Regions from separate parts of the Neobacillus terrisolis genome, predicted to be linked through region 3. Evidence: riboswitches for the same ligand, from Rfam matches in the RefSeq annotation. Region 3 holds a riboswitch; each other region holds the start of a gene.
The links. A riboswitch is a leader RNA that binds a small molecule or an ion and turns the genes downstream of it on or off. The one in region 3 is predicted to bind cyclic di-GMP.
Positions count from the first base shown of each region.

Region 1 (7,858 bases), on a different contig from region 3:
AGTTATATCATCCGCCGCTCCTGGATACACCGGTATAAGCGATAGAAAATACATCGGGGCAAATAAAACAAAGACAATATTAGCTGTGTGTGGAAAAGCTGTATAATCGATGGTAAAAATCAGCTGGTTAATAGCCTGCAGAATAATACTGATCCCTGCAAAAATAACACCTGAGAAGAATAAGGAATTAAACAGGGATTTAAATGCGATCATGAAGCTTTTATTAAAACTAATATCGCTCTTTATAACTGGAACCCAAATGAAGGCAATTAGCAGTGCAAACAAGGCCACCGCAGTTCTAATCTCTATCTCCATGCTGAGCTTCGGTGCTTGTGAAATGATCAGGTAGTATCCCGCAGTTAGTAAGGCTACTAATCCCATTAAAATTAACCTGGTTGAAAACTTTGAAAAAAACCGTTCATATACAACCTGGAATACGAAACTTAAAAATGCACCGACTAAAAATGTTAAAAGGTACTTTGTAAGGATTTCCTTTTCTGCATTGATATCGTAAGCATTAATCACCGCTGCAGCCAAAAGGAATGCAGTCGTTAACGGGAAACGGGCAATAGCATCGGTCAATCCTGTGAGCCTGTCTTTTAGCTTTTTGATCCATTTCATCTTCTTCAAACCTCCCACTCTCATTACAGGAAATTTTTTATAACGGATGAAATATTTCTCCCTTTCCTTCTAATTAAATTATATATCTAAATCATTTTTATGAATATTAGAATATCTCGTGAAATTAGGATAATCAATGAAAAACGCTTGCCCCCGTATTAACTTAAAGAAGCTCACAACCTATTTACTGAAAGGTTGTGAGCTTCTTTTCACAGACTGCTCCATTTTTGAATAGCTACGGTTCTATTCAGTTTCATTGTTGAGCGATGATTTCTTATTCAAATTCCGAAAAAGAATCACAAGAACCGTCCCCTTGCTCCTATTTCTGATACTTCGATAATTTCAGGGTTAGTGATCCAGCTTGTTTTTCTGGTTTTTTTGCTTTTAGATCGGTTGCCCATGTAGCCCGTGATTTGTAGGTCTGGGTGTATTCCTTATTCACTAATTTCTGTAATCGATCCTTATTTCTTTCTAGAGATTCTTCTAGGTTTTGAAGGCGACGGGTTGGAAAGGATAATCCGGCAAGTATTGTTGTGAATGTTGGATCAGCATCTGAAATATAGGTTCCTTCGAATAACTGCAACGGTTCGCCCACCTTTTGAAAAATGGACGGGACATTTATGAGCTTTGAAATATTTTCTGGCCCTTCATAAATGAGCCCAGCTCGAATGACACCTTGTGATTCAACAGGGCAGAATATCGAATTCGCCCAAGAAAGTTGTATTTTAGAAGATATATCTGCCGTTGTCTTAGCATCGTTAATCGGAGTAGACGCAATGATCGTTACCCCTCTTGTGGCAAGTAAATTCATAAGATCTGTTTCATCGAAATTCCCGAAAAACGAGCTTTTTTGGGTGACTTTAAGAACGTGATTTATTGCTTCCATTACTTGATGATTCGCAGACAAGTATATTTCCTGTTTGCTTGATTGTGGATTCAGCTTGCGGACCTGGTCATTGTCGACGAGAAAAACGGATGAAATTGTATCGATTTTGGAGAGTTCTTCAATACACTGCGAAGTATTGATCCGGTTCCCTGCTAGCACGTTTCGTTCCGGGACGATCGCAATAGCCCCGACCTTTAAACCAGACAATTGATCTAATAAAAGATCAATCAAGATTGGACCCATTCCAGATCCGGTACCCCCATCTGTAGAGAAGGCTACTAATAACAGCTTTACCCCCTTAAATGACCGCTTCACAAAATCAATTATCTCGATATAGTGGTCACGAACGGCTTGAATTCCCAATGATCTATCCTGACCAGCACCATTATACCCTGGAACAAAATACTTCTTTTCTACGCTGGTGTTCACTAATCCATCACGTTGATTCGTGTTGATAAGTGCGGTTTGAAAACCCAAGGCTGATGCTATCCCTGCTATATTGCCACCTGCCTGACCAACGCCTAAGATTCCAACTGATTTCACCAGATCCCCTCCAGATTTTACTCTAGTCATTTTCGGCTTTATAAATTCAAATTTCATATCATTTTTATTCAATTAAATATCGTATTATTACCAAAAGATGTATGGGGCTTATCCCATTACGCTGTACGGGTGAAAAAAAGCCCGATTAGTAACCGAAAATACAATGATTTTTGAAAATAGGTTACCTAATGCCCTTATTGGTTGTAAAAATTATGATGTTTTCTGTAAAAACTTACACCAATCGCTGCTATTGGTTTTAAATTTTATGTGGTTCTCTGTTAAAACTTACACCAATAACCCTTATTGGTTATAAATTTCAAGTTGTTTTCTGTTAAAACTTACACCAATAACCCTTATTGGTTATAAATTTCAGGTTGTTTTCTGTTAAAACTTACACCAATATCTCTTATTGGTTATAAGTATCATGTTGATTTCGAAAAAACGGTTCTCAATGGCCTTTCCAACAAAAAAAATGCCAGCTAATTGAAAACAAACTGGCATCATTGTAAACTCATATATTATTGATAAACCTTCATCACTTCATATTTAAATCCAAGGTATTGATAGTTTTGTCTGCGATACATCTCCCTCGGTGTGTCATCACCGCTGGCTACTAAAATGACAGTCTTATCAAAATAATGCTCCATCACATATTTTTGTAGCCTGCTCCCAATGCCTTTTTTCTGAAACGGTTCTAGTACGGTTAAACCATCAATTTCCGCTGTATCCTCCGAAAGAATGATATCCACTGAACCCGCTGGAATCCCATTGTAATAAGCAAGTAGTTGGAGCACATTTTCGTTATGAAAATTCCTCTTGTGCTGTTCCCGTCTTTGCTCAGCGTATCCAATGCCATACAGTTTATCCTGTTCATACTGAAATTCTAAGTATTCATTCAAATAAGCATTCGTAATTGGTTGGATTTTGATTTCCGGGTCTTCCTTCACTGCGGGAAATTGATTAGGTTGAATCGCATATAACTCTAAAAAGCCCACCTGATATTGCGATCCATTTAAATAACCGATAAGTTCTGAAGTTAATTTTTCACCTTCAGGGAAATAAAACTTAAGATGCTCTTGCCCAAATCTTAAATGAAACGAACTTAAATAATGTTCGGCTTGTTTTAATTCAGCCAAAGACGGCGTTCTTTTAAACTTAATAAAATTACTATCATACATTAACAGCATTTCAGGATTATGAATATGTTCGTATAGTTCATTTTCAAATACAACTTTGCCTAGATGATTTATATTTTTAAAGGTTATGTGTTTCATAGGTTTCTCCTTTTTATGGATTACTTTATAAGAAGTATTTTCGTGACCCATTACAAAAGAATGTAACTGAAAACATTATTTTGGATAATTATAACATATTGTTTTTGCTAAATAATCTTGGCATTTCTTGCTGATAAAAATAATACTGACCTTTAGGACAAAAAAAGAGCTGTCAGTAATGACAACTCCGATCTTCAACGCTCTCCCTATTAGTTGAATACCTAATCAAATTACTCTTTTGTTAATACTCTATCTCCTTTACTCGTCGGTTGAGAAATTACCAAAAATTCAACATCCGTATTTGAATCATTAATCATTTGGTGTGGTGTAAAAGGTGCTATTTCAATTCCCTCTTGAGGGTTTAAAATTATACGTTCACCATTGACTTCTAATGTGGGATTACCGGATAAAACAAAGAAAAATTGACGTGCTTGGTTGTGAAAATGCCTCACTTCTGAAGTTTTTACTGGCATCCTTTCGTGAATGACACTTAATTCTTTAGATTTTACTAGATGCCATCCATCACAACTATCTCCCCATATGTAATGTTCTGCGTTTTGTTTACTTATCTTCATAACAAATACTCCTCTTATTCTTTTAAAATTATCAACCTCAGGATAATGAGTACAAATAAAAAATCTTATTTATTCTACCGATAATATAAATTAAGTTCAGCTACCTCTTTATGCTTCAAGGCAGCTGAACTTTTCTATTTGTTATTCGTTTTTAACCGATGGAAAGTAAATTTTGAAAGCAGTCCCTTTATTTTGCTGGCTTGATACGTTCCAAATTCCATTCATCTCTTTGATGATTTGGAGAGTAACCATTAGTCCTAGACCTGTTCCTTTTTCTTTTGTTGAGTAGTAGGGCAGACCGATGTTTTCCATTTGCTGAGGCGTCATTCCTACCCCGTCATCTTCAACGATGATTTCTACCTGCTGGTCGATCATGGAAACCTTCACTTTTACATACCCATTTGGACGGGCTGCTTCAATCCCATTCTTAATTAGATTCACAAGCATTTGCTGGAATCGTCCGTTATTGCCCATAACATAAGCGTTAACACAAGCATCAATAGTTATATTCACACCATTTATCGTTGCATAAGAAGTAAGCGTATCGACGGATCGCGTAGCAAGTTTGGTAATATCCAACACCGCATGCTGCTCCAATTCTGGATTTTTCCCTAAACTTAGATAATCAGAAATAATCGCATTTGCTCGATCAAGTTCATCCAGGCATAGTTGGAGTTGGTTTTTTTCATTTATATTTATATTTTTTGAAGCTGACAGTAATTGAATAAATCCACGGACGCTCGTCATTGGGTTTCTAATTTCATGGGCTACACTTGCTGCCACCTGTCCAACCACTTGTAATTTTTCGTTTTTTTGAATTTCTTTTACTAAATCCTGCTTTTCTTGATAGGACTCCATCAAATGGACAGCGAGCCATAAAGTTATCGCATTTGTTGTAACAAATCCTATATTGATGAAAAGCCTACTCGTTGTTAATGATTTATCTAATAGGATAGTTCCAAAAACCGGGATTAAGCTAGATAAAATGATAAGAAAAAGGATTGAAAAGAGAATCTTCTTCTTTCGTTCCCATTTTAAATAGTAGCTTCGGAATCTCCAAATCACCAGGCTTCCTAATAGCAATACGATAAAAGCAGGGATCATTCCGTCACCACCTACAAAGAAGCGAACCACCACATAAAAGGTTGTGACAAAAATACCTACTGCTTTTCCTCCATAAATGAAACCTAAAAACCACGGAACCATTCGCAAATCTAGAAAAACCCCGTCATCTATTTTTATAGCAAAAGCTAAACACAATCCCATTGTAACCGTAAAAACCATTCCCCAATAAAAGGACTCTTTTTCTTCTAATTTACGATTGTTTAATAGAGCCTGATGTAAAATGATCGGGAATAAAACCATTAACATTTGTAGCAATATATGATCAGAATGCAATTCCATCTGTTACCCTCTTTTATTACCTGCTATATTTTAGTTGTTTCTTATATCATACTTTGTTTTGTATGGTAATAACATAGTATTATTTTACAGTGATAAAAAACATACTAATTCCCTAGGGTTGGATTAAAATCCATGTAGAATTTCCTCAATACAGTTCAGGGTATGCCGGAATTTGTCGACTAAATTTCATTTCGTTGTTCTTTATATCGAATATAATAGATATATAGGTTTTTACATATACTAGTGGCCACTAAAGTATAGGTGTATAGCACTATATAATTAATCGTTTTAATATTCTACTGAATTTGATACGAATGTACTATCAAATTTTATTCGGCCATTGGAGGATTCAGTGGCACCTGACAACTTAAAGGGGCGTAATGATGCTTAGCCTTTATTTGGACACTTGGGCTTAGTGGAGCGAGTAGTGTAACCGACCCTCTTACCTTTATTAAGAGGAGGATTTTAAAATGAAAAAAAGCTATATTAATATTTTAACGAAAAAGGCGCTTTACACAACTGCTGCAATTGCTATTTCTGGTATACTGCCAGCTACCTCAGTATTAGCTCATGGAGAATTAGTTGCAAATGAATTTGTCGCTCAAGAGAACACTGTTATTTCAGGTAAACCAGGTGAAACAATAACTGTACCTGTTCAAATAGAGCTTGTCCCAGATGGTGGCGGGAAAGAACCAGCAACAGATGCTGCTACGGTTACAGTTAACCTTGGCGGACAAACTCAACATAATAAAACGTTGGAGTTTGCAGCCAGTGAATTTAATACTCCAAAAATTATTGATCTTAAATACACGATTCCGGAAGGTACCACCCCTGGTCCACTTTCCCTGGAGGTTATTATGACTTCAAACGTTACAACAGGAAACAATCAGGTTTGGAATAAAGATAGAGATTACGTTACGATTCAGGTTGTTGCAGACTCACCAGCTCCAGCAGATACAACTGCTCCAATCTTAACTTTAGTAAATTCAATAAATGGCATTTTTAATGCTGCTTCACTGCCTGCGGGTTTTGAGTTTTCTTTAGATGAGTCTAGTGAAGTTTTTGTTAATGGTGAATCAAAAGGTTTCTTTGACGTTGGAACACACAGCTTGGCATTACCAACTCCAATTCAAGGATTAAATACCGTAACTTTATTTGCTGTTGATGCTGCAAAGAATAAAAGTGAAGAAGTAAGCTTTTCCTACATGTATGATTCGATTGAACCAGTTGTGACTGGTGCACCTGACAGTTCCCCAAATGAAAATGGATGGTATAACAAGGATGTAACGGTAACCTTCACTGCTGAGGACGAAGAAGGTGGATCAGGCGTTGATGAAAGTTCTGTTAGCGCCCCTGTTACAGTTACTGAAGACGGTACTCATGAAATTATCGGAACCGCTAAAGATTATGCAGGAAATACAGGTTCTTCCGATCCGATTACAATTAAGTTTGATAAAACAGCTCCGGTCTTTGAAGGGATTGAAAATGGCAGGGCCTATAAGCTAAACCAAGTGGTAAATTGGACTGCAAGTGATGCAACATCTGGCCTTGCTTCTGAGGAAAGCGGAACACTCGATACGAGCACAGTTGGAGAGAAATCTATCACTGTTAAAGATCAGGCTGGTAATGAAATTGAGATTCACTATACTGTTGAATACGATTTCGGTGGAGTGCTTCAACCAATCAACCAAAATGGGACAAGTATTTTTAAAGCTGGCAGCACAGTGCCTGTGAAGTTTCAGTTAAAAGATGCGAACGGGGCGTTTGTTACGGATGCTATTGCTTCGATTTATTACCAAAAAATTAGTACCGATGCAAGCGGAGTAGAGGAAGCCATTTCAACAAGCGCTGCCACAACTGGAAATTTCTTCAGATATGATTTAAATGACAACCAATATATCTTCAATCTAAGTACAAAAGGCCTAACATCCGGCACTTACCAACTATCCATTACACTGAACGACGGCCAAACCTATAATGTGCAAATTGGTTTGAAATAGAGGGACGGTTTTTGTGATTCATTTTTCGATGTCCACTCCCTAAGAAAAGGAACTTTTCCTCAATGAGGATGTACATAACAAATAGGCCCCCTCATCAAATAAGGGGGGCCATTTGTTATTTTGTTTGTTACTTATGCGTATTTTATCCCTGCAAGCTTAATATTGTTTTTATCACTTGACCCGCAAGGTGTTACTGCGTAAGTCATTTCACATTTTGGGCAATTCATAATTACTTTTTCTAATACAAATGTTTCTCCGCATTCACATGTAATTTCATGTGCCACATCTGGAGCAAAGTTTTCTTTCCCCTTTTCCTTCACATGATCCACAATAGCTTGTCCATCTTTTAATTTTGAACTGCATCCACAACTCATCTGTATCCCTCCATGTTACATTTTTACTTCAAAATGATTAATTTTAAGATAGCATAGAGGCGTGGAAATCAATATACCAAAAGTCACAGTTTAGTCATTCACTATACCCAGTATTCACGAAAATTTACCAAAATCAAAAAAGCTGACCATAAATGTAGTTTCTTACATTTAGGTCAGCTTC
Region 1 is NZ_JBKFGH010000027.1:122,221-130,078, forward strand. Features, by position in the region: gene ACI48O_RS17085 (DUF4153 domain-containing protein) at 1-621, opposite strand, end outside; gene ACI48O_RS17090 (FtsZ/tubulin family protein) at 941-2,050, opposite strand; gene ACI48O_RS17095 (GNAT family N-acetyltransferase) at 2,569-3,324, opposite strand; gene ACI48O_RS17100 (cupin domain-containing protein) at 3,555-3,899, opposite strand; gene ACI48O_RS17105 (ATP-binding protein) at 4,041-5,303, opposite strand; cyclic di-GMP riboswitch class II at 5,668-5,751, shown strand; gene ACI48O_RS17110 (PxKF domain-containing protein) at 5,774-7,303, shown strand; gene ACI48O_RS17115 (hypothetical protein) at 7,435-7,677, opposite strand.
Region 1: another riboswitch for cyclic di-GMP. It lies ahead of ACI48O_RS17110 (PxKF domain-containing protein); the one in region 3 lies ahead of ACI48O_RS01105 (anti-repressor SinI family protein).

Region 2 (7,858 bases), on a different contig from region 3:
TCTTCATAGCCTTGATTAAACGAAACCTTTTTTATTTCTTCCATTTCAACGAGCAATTTTTCCTGCTCAATCCGTTTCCATTCCTCGAATTGCTGTTCTGCGATTTGCTTTTGTTTTTCCATACTCTCTTGAGCATCACTAACAATCTGTTGTGCTTGATGTTCTGCCCTTTGCAGAAGCTCCTCAATATGTTCATTGGTTTGGTGTTCAGTAGGCAATGAAAGGTCCGATTCCTTGCTCAAAAGTAAAAATTTCGTTTCCATGATAGGCGGGATCGAACTAGACTTAAAAATCTTAGATGACAACATCCTCGCCACCCTTTCTTTCGATGATGATCGAGCCTTCTTCCTCAAGCTTACGAACAATGCTGACGATACGACTCTGTGCATCCTCGGCCTCTTTAAGCCGCACAGGCTTATCAAATTGCCGTTGTTCCTCTAACAATTCAGCGCGTCGTTTCGAAATGTTTCGGAAAATGGCATCCTTCAGATCTTCGCTGGCAATTTTCAACGATAAGAATAAATCCTCTGTATCGACATCGCGTAAGATTCTTTGAATCGAATGATTATCCAGTAAAGCAATATCTTCAAAGATAAACATTTTGCTTTTTATTTCTTCGGCAAGATTTGAATTTTGCTGTGATAAGGATTCTAAAATATTCTTTTCAGTGCTTCGGTCTACTCCATTTAAGATGCCGACAATATTATCAATCCCATTATTTACTGAGTAATCATGGGCAGTAGTCGTAGATAGTTTTTCTTGAAGCACTTCCTCCACCTGGCGCACCACTTCCGGTGATACGGTATCCATTAGCGCGATTTTCATCGCGATGTCCGTTTGTTTCTCTGGAGAAAAGGAAGAAAGAATCGTTGACGCTTTTTTAGGATCCAGATAGGAAAGGACAAGGGCAATGGTTTGGGAATTTTCATATTGCAAAAGATTTAATATCTGAACCGGTTCTGCTTTTTGAGCAAAATTAAACGGTTTTTTGCGGTTCCTTACCGAAGACCGTTTTAACATTTCCTTTGCTTTCTCTTCTCCAAAAGAAAGGGCCAGCAAGTCTTTTGCAAAGTGTTCCCCGCCTGTTGATACTGAGTTTTTCTCGGCAGCCATGCTATAAAATTCATTTAAAACATCCTCTTTAACCTTGGAATCGATCCATTGCAAGCGTGAAATTTCTTTCGTAATAAGTTCCACTTCATCTTCCTTTAAGCGTTTATAAATGGGAGCAGAACCTTCTTTTCCTAAAGAAACCAATAATATTGCCACTTTTTGAAGTCCCGTTAATTGGCGCATCCTATCCCTCCTTTTCTTCTTTTATCCAGTACCTTAATAAGCTGACGAATTCATCGATGTTTTCTTCGGCTAAATGGTGGATCTCTTTATCGACTGGCTTCGTTTCCTGCAACGCTTTTTCCAGCTCATTAATGTTCTTGACTTCCAAATATTCAGAGGTCGGTTTAGCAGAAAGCTTGCTTTTGCGACTGAGATATTTCCACAAAAAGACACCCGCTGCAATCAAGATAAGGGCTAAAACTCCCCACAGAATATAGGATAAATAAGAAGCTTTTTCCTCGGCTGAAGACGAAGCGGCTGCACTCGCTGTCTTTCCGGAAAACTCTCTTGGGAATATCGTAATTCGATTATTTATCTCGTCATCTTCTAACGAATTGCCGTTATTATCTATAGCGGTACGAACTACATTTGAAATAATGCTTTTTATATTGTTTTGTGTTTCAAGGGTTAACGACTGTGGATCATCAGGTTCCGGTGGCTCCACCCCAACATTAATGGTAAGGTCCTCAATCGTATAAGGGCTTTCAATAATTTCCTTCGTAATCCGGTTAAATTCGTAGTTGACTCGATTTTGAACTTCCTCGTACTCGTTATTTTCTGATTCACTCGCCGCAGGGTACTCAATATCCTCTGCAGGAGAATCCGCTCCGCCCGGCACAGCGCCCTGCCCGCTGTAGCTTTTGGTAACCTTTTCTACGCTGACAGCGATTCCTTCATTCGCCTCTGGATCAACAGGCTCTACTAAGCTTTGATTTGTTTTTACCTTATCAAAGTTTAGTTTTGCAAAGGTTTGGACTAACACTTTATCTTGTCCGAGCATCGTACCAAGCATTTGCTGAATACTGCGCTGAATATCCGCCTCTACCTTTTGCTTGATTTGTCTTTGCTTCTCGTAGCCATCCAATTCTTCAAAGGTTGAATCATCTGTTTTTGGCAATGCCAGCAATTGACCGTTTTGATCGGTAATGATGATATTTTCTTCTGGCAGGTTTGGGATACTTTTTGCAGCTAAATGGTACAGCGCTTTAACCTGACCTGTATCCAACTCCTCACCCGGCTCCAAGTTCACAATAATCGATGCGCTCGATTTGTCCTCTGTCTCAGGCCGAATAAAGACACTTTCTTTTGGCAGGGTAATCATGACTTCAGCGCTTTTTACCCCACTGATTTTGCTGATAAGGTTAGCCAATTGAGCTTGGATAACCTCCCTTTCCATTACATCTAATTCGCGTTCTGTTACTCCGAACTTTAAGTCTTTTGTTTGTTCGGAAAAGCTGATTGAACCGTTTTTCGGCAAACCCTCCGAGGCTAGATTTACGATGAGGTCGGGAACGTTTTCATTAGGAACTAGAATTTGGGTCCCATTACTTGCTATTTCATACTCGGTAAACCCTTGTTTATCGAGAACGCCTTTAATCTCACCTATTTCTTTTTGACTTAAATTATTCGCATATAACGGAACTAAATTAGGCTTAGAAACAAAGAAGATCGCCACACTCAGAATGACAATAAGCCCCAAAAATGATCCAATATAAATCGCTTTATTTTTTTTGCTTACGTTTTTCCAAAACTGTGTAATCTTTTCCTTAAAATCAACGAATTTATTCATATATCCTCCGCTATTTTCATAAAAGATAAGCCGTATTTATACTTGCATTCTCATGACTTCTTGATAAGCTTCAACGACCTTATCTCTTACTTGCGTAGTTAACTGCAGTGCTATTTGCGCCTTTTGAGCAGCGATCGTCACATCATGAATATTTTTTATTTCACCTGTTGCAATTTTTTCTGAAAGCTTTTCTGATTGAACAATCATCTCATTTGCCTTTCCGATTGCTTCTCCTAAAGCAGATGAAAATGAGGTGGTTGAAGTTGAAGCAGGCTTAATATCCCGATTATTTTCAAACAATGGTGTTTGATAAGTAGTTAATTGATCTATATTCATCGTTCAGTGCTCCTTATTTTCCAATATCCAATGCTTTTATTGCGATGTTTTTGCCAACATTAAATGCTGTAACATTTGCTTCATATGCCCTTGAAACACTCATCAGATCAACCATTTCTTTCGTAATATCAACGTTTGGCATCATGACATAGCCTTCATTATTTGCGTCTGGATGAGTGGGATCATAGACTGGCCGAAACGGAGTCTTGTCTTCAGAAATCTTGGTCACCTTGACACCATTCACATTCATTTCACTGTTTAAATATTTGCTGAACGGCGCCGTACCTTGTGGTTGTACTTCAACCATTTTTCTGCGATATGGAACCCATTCACCGTTGACAAATCTGCCTCGTGTTGTCGTTGCATTAGCGATATTTGCTGAAACAACATCCATTTTTAAACGTTGCGTGGTTAAACCAGAAGAACTTATGTTTAATGAATGAAACATTGACATAATCTATCTCCTATCTACTTCTAATAGCTGTTTTTAATAGATTAAACTCTTCACTTATTTGATAGGTTAATGTTTGATACCAAATTTGGTTTTTTGTTAAATCACTCATTTCACTATCAACATCTACACCATTGCCGTTATTTTGCATCGTGAAAGGTTGGTCGGCCACATATGGCTTGTTTATTGAATTATTCCCGAACGGAATATGTTTCGAGTTCGTCAACTTGCCACTGAAGCTGTAGTTTGATATTTCTCCTCTTAGAATTTCTTCAAAGATCACTTTTTGTGGCTTATAGTTTGGAGTGTTGACATTCGCTAAGTTGTTTGAAATGGTATTATGTCGCAACACAGAAGCATCAAGTGCGTTTTGGAGAATAGTAAAGTTTGTTTGCACGAGTTATCACCTGTTTTGGAATTATTTGTCGTTCTTTATAAAGGAATTTTGGACAAAAAAAAACTATTCCGAAGAATAGTTAATAAAGGTACTCTTCTCTTCGGTAGCTGGCTGGCATCATCACCCATAATTGGTGACCTTAGCCCCTGTAGCTTTGCGTCGCTGGATTTCCCCAGGTTTGCCTTTATCGGATTGTAATGTACTAATTATTGTTTTAAAAAAATCGCAAAATTACGGACATAAATTATCGATTATTATCGAATATTGTCTATTAAAATAATATTACAATGATATTCCAAATATAACAATGAAAAAAAGCAAAAAAAATCCTTCTTAACAAAATGTTCACGTTAAGAAGGTTTTGCTAGCTTCATTGCCTCTGCCCAAGTGTCTTGTATTTCGTAGAGCATCTCTTGAACTTCCGTTAAAATAAGCGGATCCTTTTTTAAATTCGCTTCAATTAATCTTCGTTTCATATAGTCATATAGTAATATCAATGATTGAGAAATTTCAATGTCCATTTTTAGCGTTACCATTAATTCACTGATAATGTTTTGCGCTCTGCTGATCCGATTATTCGCTCTTGTAAAATCATTTTTTTCCAAGGCCATTTTGGCTTGTTCAATAAACTTGATTGCACCTTTATATAAAAGGAGCGTCAGTTCTTCACCTTTGGCCAATAATACTTGATTATTTTCATAAGCCTGATAAGGGTTTTTCAATGACATTGTTTTCAATCCTTCGCCTTATTTTCTTTTGTCATAGAAGAAGCCGCTATTTACGACTGAGGGCTCTCCATAATGATGCTTTATCGTTTGCTCTTTTTTAACAGCTGAGTATTCAGCAAGAACAGATTGCCTCATTGCTTGTAATTTTTCTTTTATCGCCCTGTCTACTTTGATAATTTTTATTAACTGCTCTTTAATAACTGGATTCATAATCATTCTTCCATAAACCCGATCCAGTCTGTTTACTTCTGTAATGCATTGTTCTCGTTCATCTAAAAGCCGTTGAATAGGATCAATCGATTGTGGGTTCATTTCATTTAATAGTAAAGAAAGGTGGTAGTACTCTCTTAATAATTCTTCTTTCCTCTTAAACAAGATTACATTCCCCCACCAAATTGCTGCATTAGCCATCCACTTTGCGTATTAGCCTTTTGGATCGCTTTCTCCATTTCCGTGAACTGCTTCCAATAATACGATTCCTTTTTTTCGAGCCTCTTCTCCCAAGAGTCAATTTGATCATCCAAGCCTTTTAAAGCTTTAGACAAGGTTGAATCACTCGTAATACCTGCCGTTTTTGTTATTTGTTTGATCGTTTCATTGATTTGGTCATATAGCCTCCAAGCAACACCACTAAATTGAAATTCCTCGGAGCTATTCACTGTATCATTCTCAACATTGCTTGTCTCATATTTCTTTGAAAATAAACGGGATACATCTTCAATATTATTTTCGAGCGCCTCTTTTAACTTGGCTTCATCAATAACCAGCTTGCCATTATCTCGATAATTCGTACTCGTTGTAATACCAATTTCAGCTAATGTATCAAAGTTACTATTTATTGTTGCTGAGTCTTTATCGCTTACTTTTGCGCTTAGTGCACTTCTCATTTTATCCATTGCTCCAGCAATGTTCCGGTCATTTTGCAGGAGGCCGCTTTTCGCCTTTTCTTCCCACTGTTCGATTTCTTTTTCGCTCATTTCCTTTTTTTGCTCATCTAAAAGGGGGTTGAAATCTCGGTAGCGCTTTTGATCTATTGTCTCGTGCAACGTTTTAATCGTCTCGTTATATTTATCTACAAAGCTTTTAATTCCATCAAAGATAGAATCCACATCAGCTTTTTTCGTAACGGTCAGAGTACTGCCCGTTGGAATGGCTGATTTTAAATTAAAGGCGATTCCATCATAGGTAAAGTTATTACTTTTAATCGTTATGCTAACCCCGTTAATGGTTACCTCACCATCTACCGATTTGGTTGATGAGCTTCCAATTGCACCAGTCGCATTACCTGACGGGAAGTCATTTTGTGTTTCACTGACCATACCTGCTGCGATGTTTAATACATTGCTGCTATTGGAAAGATTAGCAATATTTATATTAGTCATCGGGTCTTTAGAAGTGAAAATAATCGCATTGTCACCACTTGAATAGCTTGCCGTTACCCCAGTCTTGTCCGAAAGAGCGTTAATCTTTGAAATCGAACTTTTCATTGTATCGCTGCTGGTAAGTTCAACCGTTTCATTATTCAAGGTAAAACTAAATCCCTTCCCAGTACCAAACTGAGCGGAATCACTGCTTACACCTGCAGCAGCAAATTTAACTGAGGCAGGCGTTCCCGCTTGGTATGGCTTGGCATAGGAAATAACATACTCTTCTCTGGATGGAGTCCCTTTTAATGATACGTCTACTAAACTTGTATCAGACGAAGACAATTTACTCCGTTTAAAGGTTGATTCAAGTCTCAGATCCTGCATCGAAGAGCGTAAATCTAAAAATTTCGTATTGATGTCACGATACGCATCCATTTTCCATTGCGTTCTTGTTTTATTTTGCAAAACTTTATTTAATTGTAGTTTTTCCGCGTCCATTAATTTCGAAACAAGTGTCTCAGTATCCATTCCTGATACTAATCCAGAAAAACGAAGATCATTAGAAATCATCATTTATTCCTCCGAACTGCTTGTAAAATTGTCTAATAGAGAATAACGGCATTTTCTTTAAAGCGTTTAGTTCTAGTTACATCAACAAAAAATGGGTGTTCCCACAGCCATTGGACTTGGAGCACCCATTCTTCTAATATTAATTTACCGTTTTAGTTAAAATTTCCGTTATTCTTATGCCGAAATATTCGTCAATAACAACAACTTCTCCTTTGGCGACTATTTTTCCGTTAATTAATAAATCAACTGGTTCGCCGGAAACACGATCTAACTCGATAATCGACCCTTGTGACAGATCTAAAATCTCATTAATTTTTTTCTTTGTTCTTCCCAATTCAACCACGATTTCTAACGATATATCCATTAGCAGGTTTAAATTGACCGAATCCTCCAGTCCACTTTTAGAAGACTCTTCTTCTAAATCGGCAAATAAAAAGGGCTTCGTTTCCTGCTCGCTTTCCCCAAGGAGCGCTTCTAATTCTTCTTTAGAAATTTTCGCGTCATTACTCATCTTTTTTTCCCTCTTTTTCTAAAACAGTTTCGATTTCAGCTGCAAGGCGAGTTTTCTTTATTCCCGGTTTGACAAGGAACTTGACTTCCCTTCCGACCATGGCCTTTAACGGTTCGTCCGATAATTGGTCGAGCTGGATCACATCGCCAACATTTAACGATAAAAATTCTTCAATCGATACTTTCGCCCGTCCTAATTCCACGCTTAAAGGGATTTTCAGTTCTTCAATTTTGTTCTTTAGGACACTGGTTTCTTCCTTGCTTTTCGTTTTATTACGGGTGGAGAATAATTGATAGGATGATAATCTAGGCAGAAACGGTTCTAAAATAATATAAGGAATGCAAATATGCATGAGCTCCGACATATCGCCGATTTTAATATTAAAAGCAATAACAATTACCGTTTCATTTGGAATCGCGACCTGTAAAAATTGAGGATTAGTTTCAATCTCAATCACTTCTAAATTTAAATTCATTAGGTCCTTCCAGGATTTCTTTAAATTGACGACAAATCCCTCAAACAGCTTGTGAAGAATATTTTTTTCAATTTGAGTTAAAGTTGTTTTATCTTCAGGATAAGCCGGCATTTCACTG
Region 2 is NZ_JBKFGH010000024.1:72,782-80,639, forward strand. Features, by position in the region: gene ACI48O_RS15455 (FliH/SctL family protein) at 1-308, opposite strand, end outside; gene fliG (flagellar motor switch protein FliG) at 295-1,296, opposite strand; gene fliF (flagellar basal-body MS-ring/collar protein FliF) at 1,298-2,905, opposite strand; gene fliE (flagellar hook-basal body complex protein FliE) at 2,942-3,241, opposite strand; gene flgC (flagellar basal body rod protein FlgC) at 3,255-3,695, opposite strand; gene flgB (flagellar basal body rod protein FlgB) at 3,706-4,089, opposite strand; cyclic di-GMP riboswitch class I at 4,189-4,282, opposite strand; gene fliS (flagellar export chaperone FliS) at 4,440-4,817, opposite strand; gene ACI48O_RS15490 (hypothetical protein) at 4,836-5,192, opposite strand; gene fliD (flagellar filament capping protein FliD) at 5,195-6,757, opposite strand; gene fliN (flagellar motor switch protein FliN) at 6,894-7,265, opposite strand; gene fliM (flagellar motor switch protein FliM) at 7,258-7,858, opposite strand, start outside.
Region 2: another riboswitch for cyclic di-GMP. It lies ahead of flgB (flagellar basal body rod protein FlgB); the one in region 3 lies ahead of ACI48O_RS01105 (anti-repressor SinI family protein).

Region 3 (7,858 bases):
TCTTTGACTAAATGATAAACTTGTTCAAAATTTCCTGTGTAATACGGGTCTGGAACATCTTTATCATGATGCTGATCAGTAAAATCGAGAAGTCTTAAAACCCTCGCTTTAGAGTTAAGCTTGTTTAATTTTTCAATATCCTTTTGATTTTGACTATCCATCGCAATAATATAATCAAACTTTGATAAGTCTTCTGAGTTTATTTGTCTGGCCACAAGTCCATCTGCGTTAATCTGGAACTTTTCGAGAATGTTTTTGGTTCCTTGATGCGGGGGATGTCCGATATGCCAGCTGCCTGTTCCAGCAGAATCAATTTGGATTGTATCCTCCAGGCCTTGCTTTTTCACAAGATCACGAAACACAGCTTCAGCCATTGGAGACCTGCATATATTCCCTAAACACACGAATAATACTTTTATCATTCATTTTCCTCCTTTTCCTTATTCTCTCGATATTTGCATGAACTTTCAAGTCCATTAATCAGCTTGGTTTGTTTTCGTTGACATTCATTTATGAACATGAAAAGATGAGGGAAATGAACTTAGAAAGGATGACCCATTGGATGAACTTATCCCAAAAGTCTGTTGAAAATGTTGAATTCATGATCGAAAAAATAAAGGAAAAATTAAAGGTATTAAATTTTGGTGCCATTAAACCGTCCCATTTTGATGAGGAAATGTACGAAGAGCTTAAAGATATTTACGACCTTGTCATGAAAAAAGAAACCTTTAGTATTAGTGAAATGCAAGCAATTGTAGAAGAATTAGGAAGCCTGCGTAAGCAGGATTAATTGTTATCCACGGCCATACATCAAAAAAAATAGGGGATTTCTCCCCTGTTTTTTTTCGGTTGCAAAGTCACACTTTTAATCAATTTTATTGCTCTTCTTGTTCTGTTAAAATAATTGGTCCGTCCTTTGTAATCGCGATCGTATGCTCGTATTGAGCTGAATTTTTGCCATCGATTGTTCGAGCTGTCCAGCCGTTATTGTCCATCTTTGAATCCCAGCTCCCAACATTAATCATCGGTTCAATTGTGAATACCATTCCCTCTTTAATCCGGCCACCTTTACCTTTAATTCCAAAGTGAGGGATATCTGGTTTTTCATGAATAACCGCTCCAATTCCATGGCCGATAAAATTCCGAACGACCGAAAACCCTTCAGACTCAGCATAGGATTGAATGGCATAGCCAATATCTCCAATTCGATTTCCAACTTGAGCCTGCTCGATGCCTCGGTATAGCGCTTCCTTTGTCACAAGCAAAAGCTGCTTATTTTCTTCAGAAATCTCCCCTACACCATAGGACCAAGCCGAATCAGCTAAATATCCATTGTAATTAACCACCATGTCAACCGTAACAATATCTCCATCCTTTAAAGGCTCCTGACGAGGAAACCCATGGCAAATTTCATCATTTATACTAGCACAAGTAGCATACTGATAGCCTTGGTATCCCTTTTGCTCAGGGGTTGCACCGTGCTCAAGCAAAAAATTCTCAACAAACTGGTCAATTTCCCAAGATGAAATGCCCGGCTTAATTAGTTTAGCTATTTCTCTATGACATGCTGCAAGAATTTCACCCGCTTTTTTCATTCCTGCAATTTCTCGATCTGATTTTAAAATAATCATTTACGTTCCGCCTTTCTCAACATCTGATGCTTCTATAATAAATGTATATACATAAATAACTTGCTTTGTCATACTTTATTAGTATATCACGGATCTATGTAGATACTAACGATTAGCATTCAATGTGTGACAAACTATTCAAATTATTTCACCAAAATTTTTCGTTCGTTGTATGGAACATTCTTTTCACCTTTGTTATAATAAAATTATATTTTAATTAAGGTGTGTGAAGCTTAATGATAGGTGATCGTGTTAAAAGGCTTCGTCAAGAAAAGAAAATGTCATTAACAGAACTTGCAGACCATGCTGGGGTTGCAAAATCCTATTTAAGTTCATTGGAACGTAATCTCCAATCCAATCCTTCAATCCAATTCCTGGAAAAAATTGCGAATGTGCTTGGAGTTTCAATTGATTATTTTATTCTTAATAAACCGAATACAGACCAATTAGATACTGATTGGATTAATTTAGTAAAAGAGGCCATGGCTTCAGGTGTAACAAAAGAGCAATTTCGAGAGTACCTTGAATTTAATAAATGGAAAATAAACCAAAATAAAGGCAAAGAGACTGACTCATAAGCGTTCAGACTCACTCCAAATTTCATACCCTTGAGGGATATGATTGGCAGTGAGTTCTGAACCTTTTATTTTAGAGTCAGCCTCTTAAATTAGAATTTAGGCTCAAGGCAAAAGTCTATACTTTCTTCCGTTCGTTCTTCCACCTATTCCTTCTTCCCCATATGTACCTGATAATTCATTATTAAACTGTTTTTCCTTTTAAAAATAATCTTATTTCGTCTTTATCAATTCCTAGTTCTAGCGCTTCGAGGATCAGCTGAACCCATTCTACATCCAATTCATCATTTGTTTTTGATTTTGTAGTCATTTGTTCCTCCACCTATACCAGGAAGTCCAGCCACCATAGTACACTTCTTATGGAAATGACCTTAGATCTGTGACTTTGCGTCCCTATTTTTCAATAGGTTTGCCCTTATCTGCATCGTTTTTCTTATATTTTAACTTGTCTGAGGCAATAAGTGTGTATTTTTTTGTCAATTTAGAATATTTTTTTAATACAAATTTTGACAATGTCATAATGATTATTACCTACATTAGCTGAACTACCTTTTTAAATTTCCTGAAACTGGAGATACTACACCAAATTGCTACTAGTCCATTGGTAATGTGAAATGTTGTCGATAAGTTTTTGGTTAAATTGTGAACTTTATGTGTCTATTTTCTGAAAATTTAGATAAAATATTATTATATATTCAACCTATTTAATATAAGGGGGTATTTCCATGACGGTTTGGCATATTGTAAATATCGTTGGTCCACTTATTATGATGGTTGGTTTCGGATTCTTCCTTGACCATATTTCAAAGCCGGAAGTACCAGTACCTATTGAGGAAAGTAAAGAGTAATGAAATATTGATCAAACGGTCATGACCATAGTGGTTGATGACCGTTTTTCTTTTTTTATATAGGTGTTAAATTGGGCTGTTGATTTCCGCTCCAGGCGCTTGCTTTCCGCGGGGCGGGCGGTGAGCCTCCTCGGAGCTAAAGCTCCTGTGGGGTCTCGCCTGTCCCGCTGCTCCCGCAGGAGTCAAGCGCCTTCCGCTCCAATCAACATTGCGTAAAAAATCAACACTGAGCTTTAACAGATAGTCGCAGTAACGAAAGCACTAAGCAACATATTAAAGAGCTTTTGCAAACATCATTTGTAATTGAAGTGACGTATACTTATGATAGTTTACATCTATCTAAATTTTCAGTTTGACCGTCAAAACAATTTAGGGAGAGGTGGTTCAAGCATGGCAAGAGAAGTACAATTTGATGATAAAAATGTAATTTTAAAACTGAGTGGTGCAACAGCACTTTTCTCCCTAAGATTCCACTTAAAAATACCTTTTAACACTATCAAGAGTGTATATGTTGACAGTTTTGATGCCCCCCAATGGATGCTTCGGATGCCTGGAACTTCTATCTCCGCCCTGAATATTTTCGAAGGTAGTTTTAAATACGCTAATGAGTGGTACTTTCTCTCTTACGAAAATAAAGTTCCTTTGCTAATAATCGAACTGGATGGTCACGAGAAGTATAACTATGTGATTTTTGAAATTGATAACCCTACAAATGTTGCTTTTGAAATCCGTAAACATCTCCGAGAACTGGAAAGTTTATGATTTTTGGGCAAGACCGAAAATCGCTCTTTTTTTCTTTAAATTTTTAACAATACACTTTAACAGAGGCATAAAGAAAAATGATGCTCATGGGGGGTGAGCATCATTCTCTGAGTGTTATATTCAATAAAAATATTGGGGGGTTTGTGAACTATTGAACAATTTTATTATATACCAAATTGGGTGATTTTTGTGTGAAGGAATTGTGAATAAATTCACAATAGGCTATTGTTATATAAAATTTTTGCACATTATTTTATGTTCCTTCGGGCATGCTACAACTCAGAAAGAAAGGAGTGGTCATGTTGGGGCGTGGTAAAGCTTACGAGCACAAGAAAAAAAATCATCCCGGCAACTTTCCGGAAAACAGCATAACTGAGAAACATTCAAAGGAAAGAATTGGCGATGAAGAACTAATTGTCGTTCAAGAAGCATTCAAAAACCGGGTTGATGGAGAAGAAAATACTTAACAATAGTTCTTTGGCTGTCGTATAAGATACGATGGCCAATATTTTTCACTCTGAGATATCAGCCAATTTCCAAAGATCCACATTCTTTAACCAGTCTGCCATTGCTTTAATATCCTTCGCAAAAACTCGATCCTTCTTAATGGTTTCCACTACTTTTCTCCCCTCCAGATAACATTCCCTTGTCGCATCTGCCATCTTTTCAATCCCCCAAAACTCCACCGCTTGCATGGCACAGATGAACTCAATCGCAATCACAAATCTTGCGTTCGAAACAATTTGATAAGCATGTCTGGCGGCGATCGTTCCCATGCTAACATGGTCTTCTTGGTTTGCAGATGATGGAATTGAATCGACGCTTGCCGGATGTGCTAACGTTTTATTTTCTGAAACAAGTGATGCTGCGGAATATTGCAGGATCATGGCTCCAGATTGCAGGCCAGGTTCGGGGCTTAAAAATGGTGGCAGATCATTTAATTGCGGATTTACTAAACGTTCAATTCTTCGTTCGGAAATATTGGCTAGTTCTGCGACAGCAATTTTCATAAAATCCATCGCCAGGGCGATTGGTTGGCCATGGAAATTTCCGCCTGAAATTACTTGTGAGTTAAATATTAGTGGATTGTCGGTGGCCGCATTCATTTCGATTGTAAGCTTTTCTTTTACGTAATCAAGTGCTTGCCATGTAGCTCCCAGTACTTGTGGAATACAGCGAAGTGAATAGGCATCCTGAACACGAAGCTGCCCCTGATGTGAGATTAGTTTACTATTTCTTAAATAAGCTCTAATCCGCTTAGCTGTTTTGATTTGCTGTTTATAACCTCGTACTTTATGGATTTCTTCAGAAAAAGCATCGATAATTCCCCGTAATCCTTCAAGAGACATAGAAGCAATTAATTCGCTTTGAAGGGCTAGTCTTTCCGCTTCAAGATAAGCAACTGCCCCCATTGCGGTCATCGCCTGCGTTCCATTGATTAAGGCCAAGCCCTCCTTCGCCTCTAGCCTGATCGGAGAAATTTTTTCTCGCTTAAAAGCTTCCATTGTCGGAATCTTTTTTCCATCATAATAGACCTCTCCTTCTCCGATTAGGAGGAGAGCAAGATGGGACAATGGTGCTAGGTCACCACTTGCACCTAAGGAGCCTTGCTGAGGAATAACGGGATGAATGTTCCGGTTTACTAATTCTACTAATGTTTCAATCACAACTGGCCTTACCCCGGAGTACCCCTTTAGCAGTGCATTTGCCCGTAGGACCAGCATGGCTCTCGATACTATTTCCGGAAAGGGCTCCCCAACTCCACAAGCATGTGATCGAATTAAATTTAGTTGTAAATCTCTAACCAGATTTTGATCAATTAGTACATCACTGAATTTACCAAATCCAGTATTAATCCCATAAACAATTCTTTTCTCTGAGACAATTTTTTCAACAACCTGTTGGCTTTTCTCAACTCGTCTTAAGCTTCCTGTTACTGCAGAAATTGTTTCATTTTTAAATAGTATCTTAGAAAGTTTTTCTATTGTTAACGATTGTCCCGTTAAGATGACCATCCTCTTTTCCTCCTTTAAAGAGAAAAATAAAGAAAAGGCTGGTCTGTTCAAACAATTAGGTTTGAAAGATTCCAGCCTCTTAAAATCAGTGATGTATGATTATGTTTGGCACAATTTTTTGATGAAGATGATAAAAATCCATCCCTTATCTACTATAAACATATGCATCAAATCAATTTTCGTGAACTTGCATTTATTTCTTAGCCATGATAAATAAAATTATTGTTTAGTTTATTAAACAAATACTCTTCGTTTGAAGGGCTATTGGTGACCCAAAATTGCAATACGTAAGAGATTTAGGTAACTAATAAAGGCTATTGGCGACCCAATTTACAATACGTATGGGATTAAGGTAACTAATAAGGGCTATTGGTGACCCAATTTGCAATACGTATGGGATTTAGGTAACTAATAAGGGCTATTAGTTACCCAATTTGCAATACGTATGGGATTTAAGTAACTAATAAGGGCTATTGGCGACCCAATTTACAATACGAAAGAGATTACGGTAACTAATAATGAAAATTGACGACCCAATTTACAATACGAATGAGATTACGGTAACTAATAGTGAAAATTGGTGCCCCAATTTACAATACGAAAAGGATTTGGTAATTAATGATTTCGAAAAAATCAACAGTATCGTATAACATGGCCAATTTCTTAAAAATTTTATAAATACTACTTTAATTTTAAATTCTTTAGTGCATCAGCTAGTGCTGTATTAATTGGTTCATCTTCTTTATTTTGCTGTTTCAAATATTTTTGTACAGTTCGTTTATCTACTTTTCCGCGAGACTCTTTATTACGGCGTTCCTGGAATGAGGATAGTTTTTCGCGATAGCCGCATTTACATGTGAAAATTTGCCCGTCGCCTTCTCCGCGAAGCTCTAGTTTTTTGTGACATTGCGGACAACGTGCATTTGTTACCCGAGCGACATTTTTGCGATGGCCGCATTCCCGGTCCTGACAAACAAGCATTTTGCCCTTTTTACCATTTACCTCAAGCATTGGTTTACCGCAATCTGGGCATGCTTTTGTCGAGATATTATCGTGTTTGTATTTTTTATCGCTAGCTTTAATTTCTGCTACAATTTCTTTTGTGTAACTTTTCATTTCCTTAATAAATTCATCTTTTCGCAGCTTGCCTTTTGCGATAGCTTCAAGTTTTTGTTCCCACTTAGCCGTTAACGCTGGAGATTTTAATTCATCAGGCACAAGGTCTAATAATTGTTTTCCTTTTGAAGTGATAAAAATTTCTTTACCCCGCTTCTCAATCAAGAAAGAATTAAACAGCTTCTCAATAATATCTGCGCGAGTTGCAACTGTACCTAATCCTCCAGTTGACTTTAATGTTTCGGCAAGTTGTTTATTTTGTGCTTCCAAATACTTTGTTGGGTTTTCCATTGCCGATAGCAATGTAGCTTCATTAAAACGTGCTGGAGGTTTGGTTTGACCTGATGTTTGTGCGATTAGTTTGATATTTACTGTATCCCCTTTTTCAAAACGAGGTAAAATTTGCTCTTTCAAGTCATCTACTGAATCATCATCTTCAAAGTGATTATTATAAACTTCCTTCCAACCACTTGATAATATTGTTTTCCCTCTAGCAACAAAGCGCTCATCGCCGATTTTTGCATGGAGTGTTAATTGTTCGTATTCAAATGCTGGGAAAAGCACAGCTAAGAAGCGTTTAACAACCAAGTCATAAATTTTTCTTTCTTTATCTGTGAATGCCGAATAGTTAACATAGCCTTCTGTTGGAATGATTGCATGGTGATCGGACACTTTGCTATCATCCACAAATGCTTTAGAAGTCTTTATAGGTTTGGTTAAAATCTTATTTGCTAATGAACGATATTCACCTACTCCACAAGCCTTCAATCGTTCTGGAATCGTTCCAACAATGTCTTGAGAGATAAAGCGCGAGTCTGTACGAGGATACGTCAAAACTTTATGTTGCTCATAGAGCTTTTGCATAATATTTAACGTTTCTTTTGCAGAGTATCCAAAAATTTTATTCGCAT
Region 3 is NZ_JBKFGH010000002.1:146,719-154,576, forward strand. Features, by position in the region: gene ACI48O_RS01085 (low molecular weight protein-tyrosine-phosphatase) at 1-422, opposite strand, end outside; gene ACI48O_RS01090 (DUF1128 domain-containing protein) at 563-790, shown strand; gene map (type I methionyl aminopeptidase) at 876-1,631, opposite strand; gene ACI48O_RS01100 (helix-turn-helix domain-containing protein) at 1,868-2,209, shown strand; gene ACI48O_RS01105 (anti-repressor SinI family protein) at 2,391-2,516, opposite strand; cyclic di-GMP riboswitch class I at 2,534-2,630, opposite strand; gene ACI48O_RS01110 (hypothetical protein) at 2,932-3,054, shown strand; partial or broken gene ACI48O_RS01115 (IS1595 family transposase) at 3,294-3,410, shown strand; gene ACI48O_RS01120 (hypothetical protein) at 3,445-3,816, shown strand; gene ACI48O_RS01125 (hypothetical protein) at 4,119-4,283, shown strand; gene hutH (histidine ammonia-lyase) at 4,329-5,831, opposite strand; gene ACI48O_RS01135 (DNA topoisomerase III) at 6,513-7,858, opposite strand, start outside.

Region 4 (7,858 bases), on a different contig from region 3:
AAGCTAACCTTTCCAGTAGTGTTTAAAACACCGTTCACTTCGACAAAGGTTTCTTTAATTCCTGATAAACTATCTACTCCTTCATAGTTTAAGTCTAGAACCGTTCCTAAAGAATATTGGCTGTCGATGCTTGCGCTGATGGTTGGAGCGGTTTTATCTATTTTTACAGTAATTTGTTTTGCTTCCTCAACATTTCCAGCATTATCGATACTGTAGAATGTAATGTTATGAACACCTTCTGCTTCCAGAGTGAAGGTCGTTCCTTCGGTGAATTCAGAGCCATTAATAGAATAATAGGTCGATTTTACTCCACTTAATTCATCACTGGAGGATAGTTCTACATTAACTATATCTGAATACCATTTATCCTCTACATTGCTTGCTGTAGTTGGAGCAGTTTTGTCCACTTTTACCTCAATCGTCTTCTCGCCTTCAATATTGCCGGCATAGTCGACACTATAGAAGGTAACAGTGTTTACTCCTTCTTGATCAACGATGAAGCTGGTTCCTTCTTTTAATTCAGAACCATTCACAGAATAATAGGTTGTATAAACACCAGAAAGGTCGTCGACTGCTGTTAACTCAACAAGGACATCGTGGTTATACCAATCTACATTTGTATTAGCAGATGTGACTGGTGCATGGTTGTCCACTTTTACCTCAACAGTCTTAGCTTCCTCAAAATTACCAGCATTATCAATACTATAGAATTGAATGGTATGAACCCCTTCTTCGTTCAGTGCAAAATCTGTGCCTTTAACAAATTCTCCACCATCAACGGAATAGTAAGTTGCCTTCACACCAGAAAGCTGATCGACTGCAGTTAATTTCACATTGACATTTGTGTTATACCAATAGTCAGCTGTATCAATCGTTGTGATTGGTGCTTCCTTATCGATTTTAACTTGAACTGTATTAACTCCTTCAACGTTTCCAGCATTATCGACGCTATAGAAAGAGACGGTATGAATACCAGCTTCGCTTATAAGCAATTCGGTTCCTTCCACAAACTCTCCATTATCAACAGCATAAAAAGTGCTCTTTACGCCGCTTAAGTCGTCTGTTGCATTAAGCGTTACAGCAACATCAGAATTTGACCAGTCTAGAGTCGGTTCGGCTACTGTAACTGGTGCTGTTACATCCGTAGGGGTTGGTGCACCAATTTCAACAGGGATTTCTGCGTATGCAATCGACTCTGTTCCATCCGCTGTAACAGGAACAACAACATAGACATAAGAGCCTTCTTCTTCCTCTTTTACGGTAAAGCTTGTATCAGATGCTCCTCCTACTAGGATTCGTTCACCGTCAACTACTTTATAAACATTATAGAAGCTTGCTTCCGGTACTTCTTCCCAAGCAAGCGTTACTTCATTTCCGTTTACCGCTGGTTCGGCTGGCTTTGGTGCATCCAATAGCGGCTTAACCTCCGCAACGACAATATTGGAATAGCCTGATTTACCAAAACGGTCCGATTTAGCAATTACAGTATATTCATGATTGCCTTGTTCTAAATTTGAAACATAGTAGGAGGTTTTATCCGTTGTTGTGATTAATTGCGGTTCCCCATCTACAATTTTGTAAATCTCGTATTCTGTTGCATACGGTACAGACGACCATCCAATCAAGCCACTATTATTCGTATCCATTAATAAAGAAATTTTAGGTGCCTGCATTTGAGGAAAGTCTACCGTAACGGTAAATGGTTTTGCAGGTGATTCACCAAACCGTTCACTAACGGAAACTAGTTCAAATGTATAATCGCCTTCTGGAAGATTACTTAAATAATGAGAACGGTTTGAAGTGGTCGTAAGTAATTCCTTTTCACCGTCTTTAACTAGATACAATTTATATTGATCTGCATATGGTGCAGCAGACCACATTAATAACAAGTCATTTCCGTTATAAAAATACGGATAAATTTGTTCAGGTGCATTGATGACTGGATAAACGACATTAACTGCCGTTTTACTTCCTACTGTTGTCTCCCCGTAACGGGCATTATAAGCAGTCACCTCAAAAACATTTTCACCAGCAGGTAAGCCAGAAATGTATTGCTTTAACTCCGTTGTTGTTGCAACTAATGTTCTTTCACCATTAACAAGCTGATACACTTTATATGATTCAGCAAAAGATACCGCCTGCCATCTTAACAACACATTATTAATATCATTAATATAGGCATTTAAGCCGGCTGGAGCAGCCATTTCCGGAAAAACAATGTTTACAGCAACAGAGCTTGGCGCTGATTCTCCGAATTGGGTATTGTAAGAAGTGACTTCATAAACACGATCACCTTCTGAAACATTAGCATAATATTGACCAGTTTTCGTGGTTGTAGTTAATAATTCCCTTATACCATTTTTAACTTCATAAATCTTGTAACCTGTTGCAAATTCTGTTGCATTCCACTTTAATGTAACGTCATTGCCATTTGTGATTGTTGAAGTCAATCCACTAGGTGATTGCATAACAGGATATTTAATCACAACGGGTAAATAAGCTGAAAGAGGAGACTCTCCGGTACTATTAACGGCAGTTACCGCATAGGTATGAGTTCCTTCAGTAACACTTGTTAAATACTTATAATTATTGGTTACTTGGAATAATAAAACTTTTTCTTCGTCCTTAATTTCATAAACCCGGTAGTTTGTCGCACCGGTCACCGCATCCCATCTCAACAATACATTATCTACTCCATCTGGATAGTAACGTAAATTGAGCGGTGCTGTTAGATTACTTGCAGCAAATGCCGAAGTAATCGGTAATACTAACTGCAAAAACAGGATGGCTAAAACAAAAATAGCTAATTTTTTCCTTATTAATCGCATACCTTTTCCTCCTATTAAAATGTGAAAAGCATTTGCGAAAAAGGCACTCTATTGTGGCAGCCCGGCTGACATACTAGAAAGGTTAGTCCCGCAGCTTTGCGTCTTACAGTTTCCCGTAATTTGCCCTTTTTCACTTTCTAAGGAAATCAAAGTTCCACATCACTCCTTTCCCCAAAATACAGGGTAAAAAGAAGTCCCTTTTTCTAAGAGACTTCTTTTTCATTTGAGTAAATAGAGTAATTAGAGTGTTAGGCTATTAACCACGAAGTAACTGTAATACACCTTGAGGCTGTTGATTAGCTTGCGCAAGCATCGATTGTGCAGCCTGAGAAAGGATATTATTCTTCGTGAATTGCATCATTTCTTTCGCCATGTCAACGTCTCTTAATCTAGATTCTGCTGCTGTTAAGTTTTCAGATGAAGTACCAAGGCTGTTGATCGTGTGCTCTAAACGGTTTTGGATTGCCCCTAATTTAGAACGCTCAGAGGATACTTTACCAATTGCACCATCTAACACCTTTAATGCGTCTTCAGCACTAACTTCACTCATTAGTGAAATGTTTACGCCGTCTTTCTTAAGCCCTAAAGCTACTGAATCCATCGCATTAATGCCAATTTCCAATGTTTGTCCAGCGTTCGCACCTACATGGATTGATACCGTATTGTTAGAAGATCCTACTGTAATTGTTGAAGTAGAAGCAGCTGCGATCGTATCTTTAAATGACAATTGTAAATTTGAAACTTCCACAACAGAGTTGGAACGAACAGCAATTCTGCCATCTCCAGTTCCAGCAGCAGCGTCTCCATTGATATCAACTTGTGCGATGAAGTCATTTGCATTTCCGGCAACTTGAAGTTGTTCTAGTCCACCATTTAGACCACCGTTCATTTCAGTGTTAAAAGAAGAACGGTCGATTCCCTCTGAAGATTTTGCATTAATCGTTAATGCGCTAATATCATTGGCAGCTCCTGATTGACCTGAAATGACCATTGCATTAGCAACGGAAGCTGATCCATCTAGACCCTCAGCACCTGTTCCAAGAGAAGTGAAATCTCCTGGTGCTGCACTCATCGATACGTCAGCTGCACCTAATGTGTTTTTAACAGAAGACATAAAGTCGTCTAGCGTGCTTTCTGCGGTAACAACATACACAGAAGTTTTTACTTCACCACCAACAACAGCAGATAGAGTGATTTCGTCGCCAACCTGCAAACCATAGTTTGAAATTCCGTCACCAAGATCAGTCATCTTCGTTCCACCCGTTACTGGTGCAGCTGCGCCACTGTGATCCATTAATGTTCCTGTTTGCCACATTGCTGCAGTAGCACTAGCAAGTGGGCCAGATGTTGTAACTGTTGTTGTTCCAGCAGCAGCTGTTGCAGAAGCTACTACATTATCAACGGAACCGCCTGTTGATTGAGCGAATTTCGCAGTTTTAGAAATATCACCGTTTAAGATTTTAAAGCTGTTAAATTCTGTATCAGAAGCAATACGGTCGATTTCACCGATTAATTGGTTTACTTCTGTTTGGATGTTTTCTTTGTCTTGTGTAGTTGATGTTCCGTTTGCTGCTTGGTTTGAAAGCTCACGAACACGTTGAAGAATGCTGTGTGTTTCGTTCATTGCACCTTCAGCAGTTTGGATTAACGAAATCCCGTCTTGCGCATTGCGCTGTGCTTGATCCAAGCCACGGATTTGCGCTCTCATTTTTTCAGAGATTGCAAGACCAGTTGCATCATCTGCTGCACGGTTGATTCGAAGACCTGAAGATAATTTTTCTAGGTTTTTTGCTGCTGCATTTGAGTTTGAACTAAGTTGATTAAACGCATTAAGAGCTGAAATATTGTGATTAATTCTCATTACTTCTTTTCCTCCCAGTTGCTTTATATTTTTATTTTTTGTCTTGCTAATATTAATTAACGACACTTTGTTTTACAGTGACGAGGGGCTGTTGAATGTTTTTGTGAAAAAATAAAAATAAAATAGGCAAATGTACCCAGAACGCTTGATGTATCCGGAAACATTTGCTTATTTTTCTATTAGGCTGTTTTAAATTGAGCTGGGCTGTTGATTGCAGAGAGAGGTGCTCCCTTTCCGCGGGCTCGTCGTCCGGCCAAAATTGTTAAAGTTGGTCATTTGAAGTGGTCATGTGACCAAAATAGAAGGGAAAAATCGCCAAAGTGGTCACATGTGAATATATACTAGAAGACGGACATGTAGAATAGGTCCATAATTGGCCAAAACGGAGCTGGAAAAACGCAAAAGTGGCCAGTAGGAGGTTTCCACTGGCCAAAATGAAGCTTACAAATCCCAAAAGTGGCCAGTAGGAGGTTCCCACTGACCAAAATGAAGCTTACAAACCCCAAAAGTGGCCAGTAGGAGGTTCCCACTGGCCAAAACGAAGCTTACAAACCTAAAAAGTGGCCAATAGGAGGTTCCCACTGGCCAAAACGAAGCTATCAAAACCAAAAAGTGGCCAATAGGAGGTTCCCACTGGCCAAAACGAAGCTATCAAACACAAAAAGTGGCCAATAGGAAGTTCCCACTGGCCAAAATGAAGCTAACAAAACGCAAAAGTGGCCAATAGGAGGTTCCCACTGGCCAAAACAAAGCTAACAAACCCAAAAAGTGGCCAATAGGAGGTTCCCACTGGCCAAAACTATTACCGAACAACAATAGCCTGACTGCCCATTTGTTCCCACGCGCTTATGAAACTTTCCCTAGCTACCTTTTGATTTTTAATCCCATACGGATTATTGATATAAATCGTTTCTCTGTCATATCCGGTTATCACAACGCTATGCATTTTATAAGTAACATCAACCAAGCCCTGCGGAGTTTGCCATGTTTGCAGATCCTCCAACGGCGCCAAGGTAGTAGTTGAAATCACCCAGACCGGGTTCCCTTTGCCTACCTCTTCAAGGATTCTCTCAAACGGCAGGTTGGTGAGGTCTGCCACTTCCGCCCTGTCGCCACTGAAAGTTTTGGCTAATTCAAAAATCGGACGATGATACACACCTAAGCCGGGCCCTTCTTCCATATTGCCGACGAAGCCTAAATTGGGATTGCCGAATTCTCCATTTTGATATTGTAACGGAACTCTTGCAATCGCTTCTGCCAATTCATTTTTTGTAACGTGAATTCCTTTAAAATTTAACAGCATTGCTAAACTAGTAACCTCACAGCCATTATACAGCCGCGGGGGATCATTTTGATTCAACAGAGGTACATCCAGCTTGATTTCGTGCACGATTTCATTCGTAATGATTTCTTTCGCTTCTGCTATTGGTGGATTTACTCTAATAACCATAGAAGAAAACACCTTTTCTTCTAAAAAAAAATACCCTAAACCAATAAAGATCATGGAGCTCATAATGATTACTCCAAAATCGACTGTATATTTATTAGACAATGGAATTCCCTCCGATCATCATTGGTCCTTTGTGGTTTTACTCTGTTAATTTAGTCTGTTGATTTCCGCTCCGGGCACTCGCTTTCCGCGGGGAGCTCCTGGAGCCTCCTCGGCGCTTTGGCGCCTGTGGGGTCTCCAGTGACCTCTATATCCCGCAGGAGTCGAGTGCCCTCCGCTCCAATCAACAAAATGCTCTAAAATCAACATCGGTCTTTAACAAAACCTTTAGTTTAAGAAAACTTTTCTTCTATTATATATAAGCCTATTTTTAGGAGATTCCTATTAAAGGAAATTCGTAGAGGAAGCTATAATTGTAAAGGGTGAACCAAAGGCAGTTTCCTTTCCCTTGGTTCACCCTTATATATAAAAGGGGCGGAGATTCATGCTGAGTCGGGAGAGACTACACATGTTAGTTCCTTATCTTAAAAAATCAACGAGTGTTTGCTGAATCGCCTTTGCCCCTGAAGATAAGGCTGCATTGAGAATCGTTTGCTGTGTTGTAAAGTCGGTTATCACCTTCGCTAAATCCACATCCTCTGTTTTAGAAAGCAGTTTTTGTGTATTAAGCTCGGTCTCTTGCAGGCGGTTTAAACCCATTTCCAATTGATTAACATTTGAACCCACAATGGAGCGGTGTGCCAATAAATTATTCATCTGTTTATCGACACGGTTTAAAAATCTTTCTGGATTATTTCCATTTTCAAGCTCGAGCGCGATTTGCTCGACAGTTTCAAACAAATTTGCATCTTCGCTCTTGAAATTAAAAACATCGGTACCATTAATATTCACTTTCATATATTGGTCTTGTCCAATATTCCATGAAAGAACATTCGTGTTTGTACTTGCGAAAGCTCCATTCAAAAAGGGAGCCGTATCCGTATCGGTACCGGCAAACAAAAAGCGGTCTCCCATTCTCGCATTGGCAATATTGCCAATCTGGTCCTTTAAAGCGCGAATTTCTGTAGCAATCGTGTTTAAAGAATCTTGGTTATTTACCTCATTACTGCCTTGAACCGTCAATTCTCGTACCCTTTGCATTACCTGCGTTAATTCATTGAGGGCATTATCTGTTTTTTCCAGCCAATTTAAACCGTCTTCCGTATTCCGTTTAAATTGCTCAATTTCTGTTAAGGCAGAGCGATGGGACATAATTTGAACCGCTTTAACCGGATCGTCAGATGCTTTATTAATCGCTTTACCGGAAGCGATTTGCTCTTGGTACTTGCTCATCGATCGATAATTCTGCTGAATATTCTTGATTACCTGGTTGCTTAACATGTTTTGAGTGATTCTCAACCCGCTTACCTCCGCTCTTAAATTCCGACTCTTCCGGTTCCGTTTATTAATTTATCTAATACTTCATCGACTGCCGAAATATATCGTGAAGCCGCATTATAGGACTGCTGAAACTTGACCATATTCGTCATTTCTTCATCAATCGAAACACCGGAAACAGATTGGCGCTGATTTTCAGCCTGTTGAACGAGTATTTCGAAGTTATTTTCCATTTGGGTTGCCTCTTGGGTTTTGATTCCCGTTTCGCCTACAATGGAACGATAAAAATTATTCATCGTTGTCGATTGATTAGAAAAGTTTATATTTTTAAACTTTAGATTG
Region 4 is NZ_JBKFGH010000024.1:84,753-92,610, forward strand. Features, by position in the region: gene ACI48O_RS15530 (OmpL47-type beta-barrel domain-containing protein) at 1-2,828, opposite strand, end outside; cyclic di-GMP riboswitch class I at 2,881-2,963, opposite strand; gene ACI48O_RS15535 (flagellin N-terminal helical domain-containing protein) at 3,085-4,689, opposite strand; gene ACI48O_RS15540 (C39 family peptidase) at 5,492-6,139, opposite strand; gene flgL (flagellar hook-associated protein FlgL) at 6,659-7,537, opposite strand; gene flgK (flagellar hook-associated protein FlgK) at 7,555-7,858, opposite strand, start outside.
Region 4: another riboswitch for cyclic di-GMP. It lies ahead of ACI48O_RS15530 (OmpL47-type beta-barrel domain-containing protein); the one in region 3 lies ahead of ACI48O_RS01105 (anti-repressor SinI family protein).